DNA from 2 places in the Mesorhizobium sp. P2_C7 genome. Region 2 is predicted to be linked to the other one. Evidence: riboswitches for the same ligand, from Rfam matches in the RefSeq annotation. Region 2 holds a riboswitch; the other holds the start of a gene.

Region 1 (4,206 bases), on a different contig from region 2:
GTCACGCTCGGCCTGCTGGCGGCGGTCTGCGGCTTCGTGACCTGGCGATACCTGCCGAAATCGCTGTGATCTTCACGGCTTGGGGGTAGCTGCTGCGTGCCGCTCGCGGATCCAGTTGTGGAAGCGGTGCAGGTCGTACTCCTCGGGCATCAGCACGCCGGCCGCATGGCGCATCGAGCGCAGACCTTTCTGATTGACCTCGCAGATCCCTGCATCCTCCTCCAGCACCTGTTTGCCGAAGGCGACGATGTTGTCGATGTCGGTTGCATCAAGCGCCTCGGGCGCAAACAGCCATTCGGCGACAAGCTCGGTCTGCTCGGGGCCAAGCGGCACCAGCCGCACGGTCCTGATATAGTCGACATGGCCGACGATGAACATCGACGGCAGGTTGGTGGCGTAGGTCTGGCCGGCGGCGCGTTCGGCTGATGTGAGGCCGGTGAAGACCGGCCCATGCGCCTGTCCGTCGCGCGACCATGTCTGCGCGCCGGCGCGCAGGCCGCCGGAAAACTCCGGCGCGTCATTGTCGGCGTGGCGGGACCATTCGGGATCGTCATGGCGGCCCATCAGGCCGCGGCCATAGATCGGCACCAGCCGCGACAGGTCCTTGTGGACGCCCGGACAATGCAGGCACTCGTTGAAGTTTTCCCAAAAGATCTTCCAGTTGCAGTTCATTACCTTGCGCAGCACATGGCCGGTAACAAGCGTTTCCAGCGGCCAGTTGGCGAGACTGCCGGACGCCGGATCGAAGGATGTTTCCGCCGAGCCGGCGGCGTCCTCTTGCAGATTGACGAAGACAAAACCGCGCCACATCGAGAGCGCCACGCGATAGAGTGGATGATCGGCCTTGTCGAAGCCTTCCGGCAGCGACTTCGACGGCACGCGCACGAGGTCGCCGCGCAGCGAATAGGACCAGGCGTGGTAGGGGCAGGTGATGAGCCGCGCCTTCAGCCGGCCTTCGCCTTCCTGGCAAAGCTGCGAGCCGCGATGGCGGCAAGTGTTGTGAAAAGCGCGCAATTCGCCAGTTTCGTCGCGCAGTACGAAAATTTCCTGCGTGCCGACGCGGAAGGTGCGGAAAGAAAGCGGCTGCGCAAGGTCGGCCTCGCGGCAAACGAGCAGCCAGCTTTTGTACCAGATGGCGTCGAGATCGCGCTGATAACTGTCCGCATCCCAATAGGCCGACGATGGCAGCGTCGGTTCGGCCCGGGTCAGGCCGTTGTAGGGATCGCGCTCGCTTGCAATGGGCTGCATGGCTGGCTTCCTGTGGATTTGTCAGCCGACACCTGACCACGGGAATTGTCAATTGTTGTGCCGGAGACCCGATTTATCTGGATGGCGCAATCGCGCTGGTTGTCGGCGGAATTTGGTTTGCCGGTCGCGGCGATTTTCCCTATAGTCGCGCTTGTCGTCGGTTCCGTTTGGAGCCAAGAGGGAATGCGGTGCGGGCGGACTTGTTGCCCAATGCCGTGGCTGCCCCCGCAACTGTGTGCGGTAGTCCTCTCCATATGCCACTGAAGGTTTCTCTTCGGGAAGGTGGGGAAGGGCGCTGATCCGCGAGCCAGGAGACCTGCCGGCGACAGGAAACTGACTTCGATGCCCTCGGGTGGAGGGTGAAAGGACAAGACATGACTACCGCTTCCGTCTCCCTCGGCGCCTCCGTCTCCTCGCAGTCGCGCTTCATGCAGCTTGCACTCGTGGCGCTGCTCGGCATCTTCGTTGTCGGCTTTGTCGGCTTCTCGCATATCGATGCGGTCCACAATGCGGCTCACGACTATCGCCATTCGATGGCGTTTCCCTGCCACTGACGAGGATTTGACATCATGAACCTGTTTCGCAACGTCGTGTTCATCGCGGCGATCGCAGGGCTCGTGGCCGGCGTCGTTCTCGCCTGCCTGCAGGCCTATGCCACCGTGCCGCTGATCCTCAAGGCGGAAGTCTACGAACAGGCCGGCGGCGGCCACCATCATGACCATGCCGCTACGGCTGCAACCGATACCAGCGCCATGAGCACAGCCGCTCAGGCGGCGAATGCAATGAGCTCTGCCGCCCCGGCGCCTGCGGAAGCAGCCACTCCGACCGCGGAAGACGAAGGCTGGGCGCCGGCCGACGGTTTCGAGCGTTTCGCCTTCAGCGTTGTCGCCAATATCGTCACCGGCATCGGTTTTGCGCTGATCCTGGTCGCGGTTTCCGAATTCGCCGGCGGCATCGGCAATTGGCGCCAGGGCGTGTTCTGGGGCCTCGCCGGCTTTGCCGTGTTCACGCTGGCACCAGGCCTCGGCCTGCCACCGGAATTGCCCGCGATGCCGGCGGCCGATCTCACGCAGCGCCAGATCTGGTGGTGGGCAACCGTGGTGGCGACCGCGGCGGGTCTCGGCCTGATTGCGTTCCGCAAGTCGCTGCCGCTCGCGATCCTTGCCGTCCTGCTGATCGTCGCGCCGCATATTGTCGGCGCACCGCAGCCCGACAGTTTCGAGACGCCGATCCCGGAAGGCCTGCACCACCAGTTCGTGGTGGCGGTCACAGTGACCAACCTGGTGTTCTGGCTGGTGCTCGGCGCCGTCGTCGGCGTGGTGCGCGGCCGCTTCACCGGCACCGCGACCAGCCTGCGCGACAGCTTTGCCTGATCGCAGCAAGCTGACCTTCATCATCGGCGGTGCGCGCTCCGGCAAGAGCGCGCATGCCGAAACCCTGGCGACAGTTCCACCCTCGCCATGGACCTATATCGCCACGGCGCAAGCCTATGATGACGAAATGCGTGAGCGTATCGCGTTGCACCGCTCGCGGCGCGGCGAGGGCTGGGCGACCATCGACGCACCGCTCGATCTCGCCGGCACGCTCGAGGCTTTGCCGGACGATCAGCCGGTGCTTGTCGACTGCCTGACACTGTGGCTGACCAATCATATGCTGGCCGAACACGACCTCGACCTTGAATGCCGTCGGCTGGCGGACGTGCTGTCGCGGCCGCGCGGGCCCTGGTTCGTCGTGTCCAATGAAGTCGGCCAAGGCATCGTGCCGGACAACGCACTGGCGCGCCGTTTTCGCGATGCCGCCGGCCGACTCAACCAGCAGGTGGCCGCTGTCGCCGACACGGTGCTGCTGATGGTGGCGGGGCTGCCGCTCAAGGTGAAATGAAATGACCGATATCGACAACAAGACCGACCGGGATGAAGAACGCCACCGCGCCAAGATGGCCAAGCGCAAGGCGGTGCAGGATGCCGAGGTGGCGGCCAAGACGATCGAGAAGGGGCTGCTGATCGTCAACACCGGGCCGGGCAAGGGCAAGACCACCGCCGCTTTTGGTCTGGCGCTGCGGATGCTCGGCTACGGCAAGCGTGTCGGCGTCGTCCAGTTCATCAAGGGCAAATGGCACACCGGCGAGAAGGATGCCTTCGCCGCCTTTGGCGACCGCGTCGTCTGGCACGCCATGGGCGAGGGGTTCACCTGGGAAACCCAGGATCTGAAGCGCGACATTGCCGCAGCCGAAGCCGCATGGGCCAAAGTGCTCGAACTGATGGCCGATCCATCGATCAGCCTGCTGGTGCTCGACGAACTGAACATCGCGCTGCGCTACGATTATCTCGATCTCGACAAAGTGGTTGCGGCGCTGAAGGCGCGGCGCGAGGGCCTGCATGTCGTCGTCACCGGCCGCAACGCCAAGCCGGCACTGGTCGAGGCGGCCGACCTCGTCACCGAGATGGGTGTGACCAAGCACCATTTCTCGGCGGGCGTGAAGGCGCAGCAAGGCATCGAGTTCTGATTAGCCTTAACCAGCAGGCCCGATCACGCGACGATGACGATTGCCGAGACCAAACCGAACAGCGCGATCAGCAGATAATCGGCGACACGATAGAGTTTCAGCGCCTGCCTGATGTCGATGCTGTCGGCTTCGCGGCGGCCGCCTTCGCCCATGAAGACGTCGTCGACCAGCACGCCGCCATAGCTGCGTGGTCCAGCAAGCGCCAGGCCGAGCGCGCCGGCCATCGCCGCTTCCGGCCAGCCGGCATTGGGCGAGCGGTGTTTTTTCGCGTCGCGCCACACGGCATGCCAGGCGTTTTTCGCATCAGCACCCCTGACGAGGAATGCGGCCAGCACGATCAACAGCGCCGTCAGCCGCGATGCCGGCAGGTTGATCCAATCGTCGAAGCGCGCCGCCGCCCAGCCGAACGCTTCGTGGCGCGGGGTGCGGTGGCCGATCATCGAATCGGCGGT
Region 2 (4,206 bases):
GCGTGTGCCGATGCTGCCCGCTTGAGCCTTGATCGTCACCGCGATCGAGAACGGCCGCGATGGCGACGACGACAGCGTATAGGTGCGCATCAGCGGCCCGTCGGCGGTCGGCAGTTCCAGCGTCACGAACTGGCCGGGCTTGTAGCGGAACCAGGTCTGGTTGTCGGAGCGGAAGGTGAAGGTCTTCACATCAGGCGCTTCGTCGCTGACGCCGATCACCTCCAGCACCTGGAGCCGGTCGTTCCAGGGCGTCATCTGGTCGAGATGGCGATAGAGGCCGAGATCCGTCATCGCATTCATCCTCTTGTCCTCACTCTTGCCCTGTGCATGTCGAGTTCCCAAAACCGCTGCGCACTTTTGGGCGACATGCACTATGCAACGCTGCGCAGCGCCGGCCGGCCGCCTTCGGCAAGGCGCGGGCCGATGAACGACGCGTACCACTCGACGAACTGGATGACGCCACCCTCATGCAGCTCCGAATAAGGGCCGGGCTCGTAGGCAGGCGACAGGATGCCGAAGGCGTTTTCCTCGACGATCCGCCGGTCCTGGTCGTTGGTCTCGGTCCAGACGTGGGTGAGTTCGTCGAGATCGTAATCGATGCCTTCGACCGCATCCTTGTGAACCAGCCATTTGGTCGTCACCGCGGTCTCCGTGGCGCTGATCGGCAACACCCGGAAGGTGACGGCGTGGTCGCCCAGAATGTGGTTCCAGGTCGTCGGATAGTGATAGAGCAGCAAGGAACCGATGCGGTCGGTCGAAACGCTGTCGGACAGGTTCTTCTTGACCGCACGCTTTCCCGTCATCGTGTAGCTGACGGCATCGCGCAGCAGCGGCGCGCGGGTGGCGCGGTACTGTCCGGCCGGATCGATGCGGAATTTGCTCGGCAGGCCGGCCGCTTCGCATTTCGCCCAGTGCGCAAGCATTTCCGGGTCGCTGTCGGCGCCTTGCACGCCGGTCACCGTGGGTGCCTCTGGAAAAGTCTTGCAGAGCTCCGGATGATTGCCGGCGCAATGATAGCACTCGCGGTTGTTTTCCCAGACCAGCTTCCAGTTGCCCTTCTCAACAATGGTCGATTCGAACGCCACCTTGGCCTCGCGCAGCCGGTGCGGCAAAAGGTAGGGCTCGATCATCGCGCGCATCGGTGCGAAATCCGCCGGCTCCTTGGCCAGGCAGATGAAAATGTAGCCGCCGACGCTTTCACAGGCGACGGGCTTTAAGCCGAACTGGCTCTTGTCGAAACCGTCGGCCATCTGCCTGGCAAACAAGAGCCTTCCGTCCAACTCGTAGGTCCATTGGTGATAGGGGCAGACCAGCTTTGCCGCCGTGCCCTTGTCGGAATTGCAGACGCGGCTGCCGCGATGGCGGCAGGAATTGTGGAAGGCGTTGATATTGCCCTTCTGGTCGCGGACAAGCACGACTGGATAGTCGCCAATCTGCGCCGTGATGTAGCTGCCCGGCTTCGGCAGCTCGCAATCATGACCGATGAACAGCCAGTCGCGATACCAGATCAGCTCCATGTCGAGCTTGAAATAGTCTGGATCGGTGTAGAAGGGCTGTCCTAGCGAAAAGCCTTGCCGCCGGCCACTCAAGAGCCTCAGCATGTCGTTGCGAGCATCCATGTCCTGTCCTCGTTTCTAAGGACTGAACTGGTGGTGACGGAGGAAGGATTGGACGCAGGCCGGCGATGCGCCGGACATGCACTATCCGCCTCTTGACCGCCCACCGCGATCAGTCGAGTCTAGACATCTCGGGCTGGTTTCCGGGCTCTGGAGTTGTCCTTGCGGACCATCGCGACACCTTCCCAGGCTGACGCCCAGTGGTCTCCCGTTGCGACTTGAACTCCACCACCGTTGCGGGGGCAGCGCCGGATTCTGACCGGCTTCCCAATTCTCCGCCTCGTCGTCACGAAGCGGCACCTGAGATGACATGATCTAATCACGATCGCGGGCGCGTCATCGGCATGAAAACGACATCGTATCCATGCGGCGCGACACGCTTGCGAAACGTTCCGGTCGGTGATCGCGAAGCGGAAGCCTTTCTCTTGGGCAACCATAGCCGGCTCCAATCTCGCCGAAACCGACCCCTTGCCAGGAAGCAGAAAAGGTTAACGGTATCGAAAAGTGACTATTAGCTGCCGCAAAAATCGAACCGAACGGTTCGTTTCTGTTGACTGTGCGTGCAGGACTTGTGAACGCTGGGCCTCCGACACAGTTGGTGATCGGGGTACCTGTTTCGTACAACTCTTTGATATGAATTAGAAAAACATTGAGTGTGGAAACCCCTGGCGCAATTTCAAGTGGTGGATTCTTGGTCCACGCGGAACAACTTCGTGATTGGAAATGGCTGGATGGCTCTCCCACATCGGGGCTGTCCGAACGACGCGATTTCTTCCCAAGACACGCCGCTAGACGGACGGCAAAAATAAGAAATACTGGAGTACCAAAAAATGAAAAAGATCATCCTCACTGCCGCCGCCCTTCTGGCCATTTCCGGCAGCGCCTTCGCGAACAGCGACCACTATGGTTCGAATGCCCCGGCAGCCACCGCTGCTGTCGACAGCTCGTACACTGCTTCGACCAAGAAGTCGGAGCCGGCTGCTCAGACGCCTGCCCAGGGTAGCAACCGTAACCTCTTCGGCAATAACTAACAGCCGATTCCCAGAAGGCGGCGGGCTCTCCCGCCGTCCTGGCGAAATCCAGAATTCAGGAGATTTGAAATGAAGAAGATCATGCTTGCTGCCGCCGCCGTCGTGGCGATCTCCGGCAGCGCTTTCGCCGCCAGCGACAACTACGGTTCGAATGGCGCCAACCAGCCTGCCGTCGGTTCGGTTGACAACTCTCAAACGGGCTCGATCCGCAACAGCGGTGGTTTCGTCGGCAAGCTGCTCAATTCGTCGGGTGACGTAGAGAAGTCCGCCCCTCAGAGCGCCGACCGCGACCTCTTCGGCAATCGCTAACAGCCGAAGTTGATTTCCAAAAAAGAGCGGCGGGCCTGGCCCGCCGCTCTTTTCGTGTCGAGACTTGGTTCTGTCTCAAGCCGCCTTTACTTCCGGCTGACGGAGCGAGAAGGAGTGCCCGTCCGCGTCGAAGATGTGAAGGTCGTTGGCGTCCGCGCTCAGCCGCAGCGTCGCACCGCGCTTGACCTCGACATTGCCAGGCAGCTTGGTCACCAGCGGCAGGTCGGCGCGGCCGATGTCGACATAGACAAGCTGGACTTCGCCGAGTTGTTCGACATAGTCGACCGTTCCCTCGAACAGATACTCCGTGCCGCTGGCGATGATCAGATCTTCCGGCCGCACGCCGAAACTCACCGCGGCACCCTTTGCCGAAGCCGGCGTTGCGATCGGCACGCTTGCCTTGCGGCCGCCGACATGGCTGACGACGGTCGGGTTTCCGGTCTTGTCGATGGTCGCCGGCAGGATGTTCATGGCCGGCGAGCCGATGAACTGGGCGACAAACAAATTGCCGGGCTTCTTGTAGAGGTCCATCGGCGTGCCGACCTGCTCGATATGGCCTTCCTTGAGCACCACGATGCGATCGGCCAGCGTCATCGCCTCGACCTGGTCGTGGGTGACGTAGATCATGGTCGTGTTGGGCATCGATTCCTTGAGTTTGGCGATCTCGATGCGGGTGGCGACACGCAGCGCCGCGTCAAGGTTCGACAGCGGCTCGTCGAACAGGAACACCTTCGGGTTGCGCACGATGGCGCGGCCGATGGCGACGCGCTGGCGCTGGCCGCCCGACATGGCCTTGGGCAGGCGATCGAGATATTTGGTCAGCTGCAGGATTTCCGCGGCCTGCTTCACGCGGCGGTCGATCTCGGCCTTGTTCTCCTTGCCGATCTTCATCGAGAACGCCATGTTGTCGTACACCGTCATGTGCGGGTAGAGCGCGTAGGACTGGAACACCATGGCGATGCCCCGCTTCGACGGCGGCACGTCGTTGACGACCTCGCCGGCGATCTTGAGTTCGCCGGAGGTGATTTCCTCCAGCCCGGCGATCGACCTCAGCAATGTCGACTTGCCGCAGCCCGACGGGCCGACAAAGACGATGAACTCGCCCGACTTTATATCGAGGTCGATGCCGTGGAGAATGTTCAGATTGCCGTAGGACTTCTTCACTTGTCTTAGCGTGACATCGGCCATTGGTTTCCTCCCAGTGATTTGAAATTCAAGTGATCTGAAGTTCAGTCGATGCGCCCAAACCA

What was found. A riboswitch is a leader RNA that binds a small molecule or an ion and turns the genes downstream of it on or off. The one in region 2 is predicted to bind cobalamin.
Region 1: linked by a shared signal. The riboswitch ahead of AC1D2G_RS30370 (CbtB domain-containing protein) and the one ahead of AC1D2G_RS04775 (aromatic ring-hydroxylating oxygenase subunit alpha) in region 2 are both predicted to bind cobalamin.

What each region holds. Positions count from the first base shown of each region.
Region 1 covers NZ_JBFUDW010000019.1:60,008-64,213, reverse strand. Annotated here, with positions in the region: gene AC1D2G_RS30380 (MFS transporter) at 1-69, shown strand, start outside; gene AC1D2G_RS30375 (aromatic ring-hydroxylating oxygenase subunit alpha) at 73-1,248, opposite strand; cobalamin riboswitch at 1,390-1,586, shown strand; gene AC1D2G_RS30370 (CbtB domain-containing protein) at 1,623-1,802, shown strand; gene AC1D2G_RS30365 (CbtA family protein) at 1,818-2,621, shown strand; gene cobU (bifunctional adenosylcobinamide kinase/adenosylcobinamide-phosphate guanylyltransferase) at 2,614-3,129, shown strand; gene cobO (cob(I)yrinic acid a,c-diamide adenosyltransferase) at 3,131-3,754, shown strand; gene cbiB (adenosylcobinamide-phosphate synthase CbiB) at 3,778-4,206, opposite strand, start outside.
Region 2 covers NZ_JBFUDW010000001.1:988,663-992,868, forward strand. Annotated here, with positions in the region: gene AC1D2G_RS04770 (FAD-binding oxidoreductase) at 1-291, opposite strand, end outside; gene AC1D2G_RS04775 (aromatic ring-hydroxylating oxygenase subunit alpha) at 372-1,619, opposite strand; cobalamin riboswitch at 1,734-1,935, opposite strand; gene AC1D2G_RS04780 (DUF680 domain-containing protein) at 2,447-2,647, shown strand; gene AC1D2G_RS04785 (DUF680 domain-containing protein) at 2,717-2,956, shown strand; gene AC1D2G_RS04790 (ABC transporter ATP-binding protein) at 3,032-4,144, opposite strand; gene bglA (beta-galactosidase BglA) at 4,186-4,206, opposite strand, start outside.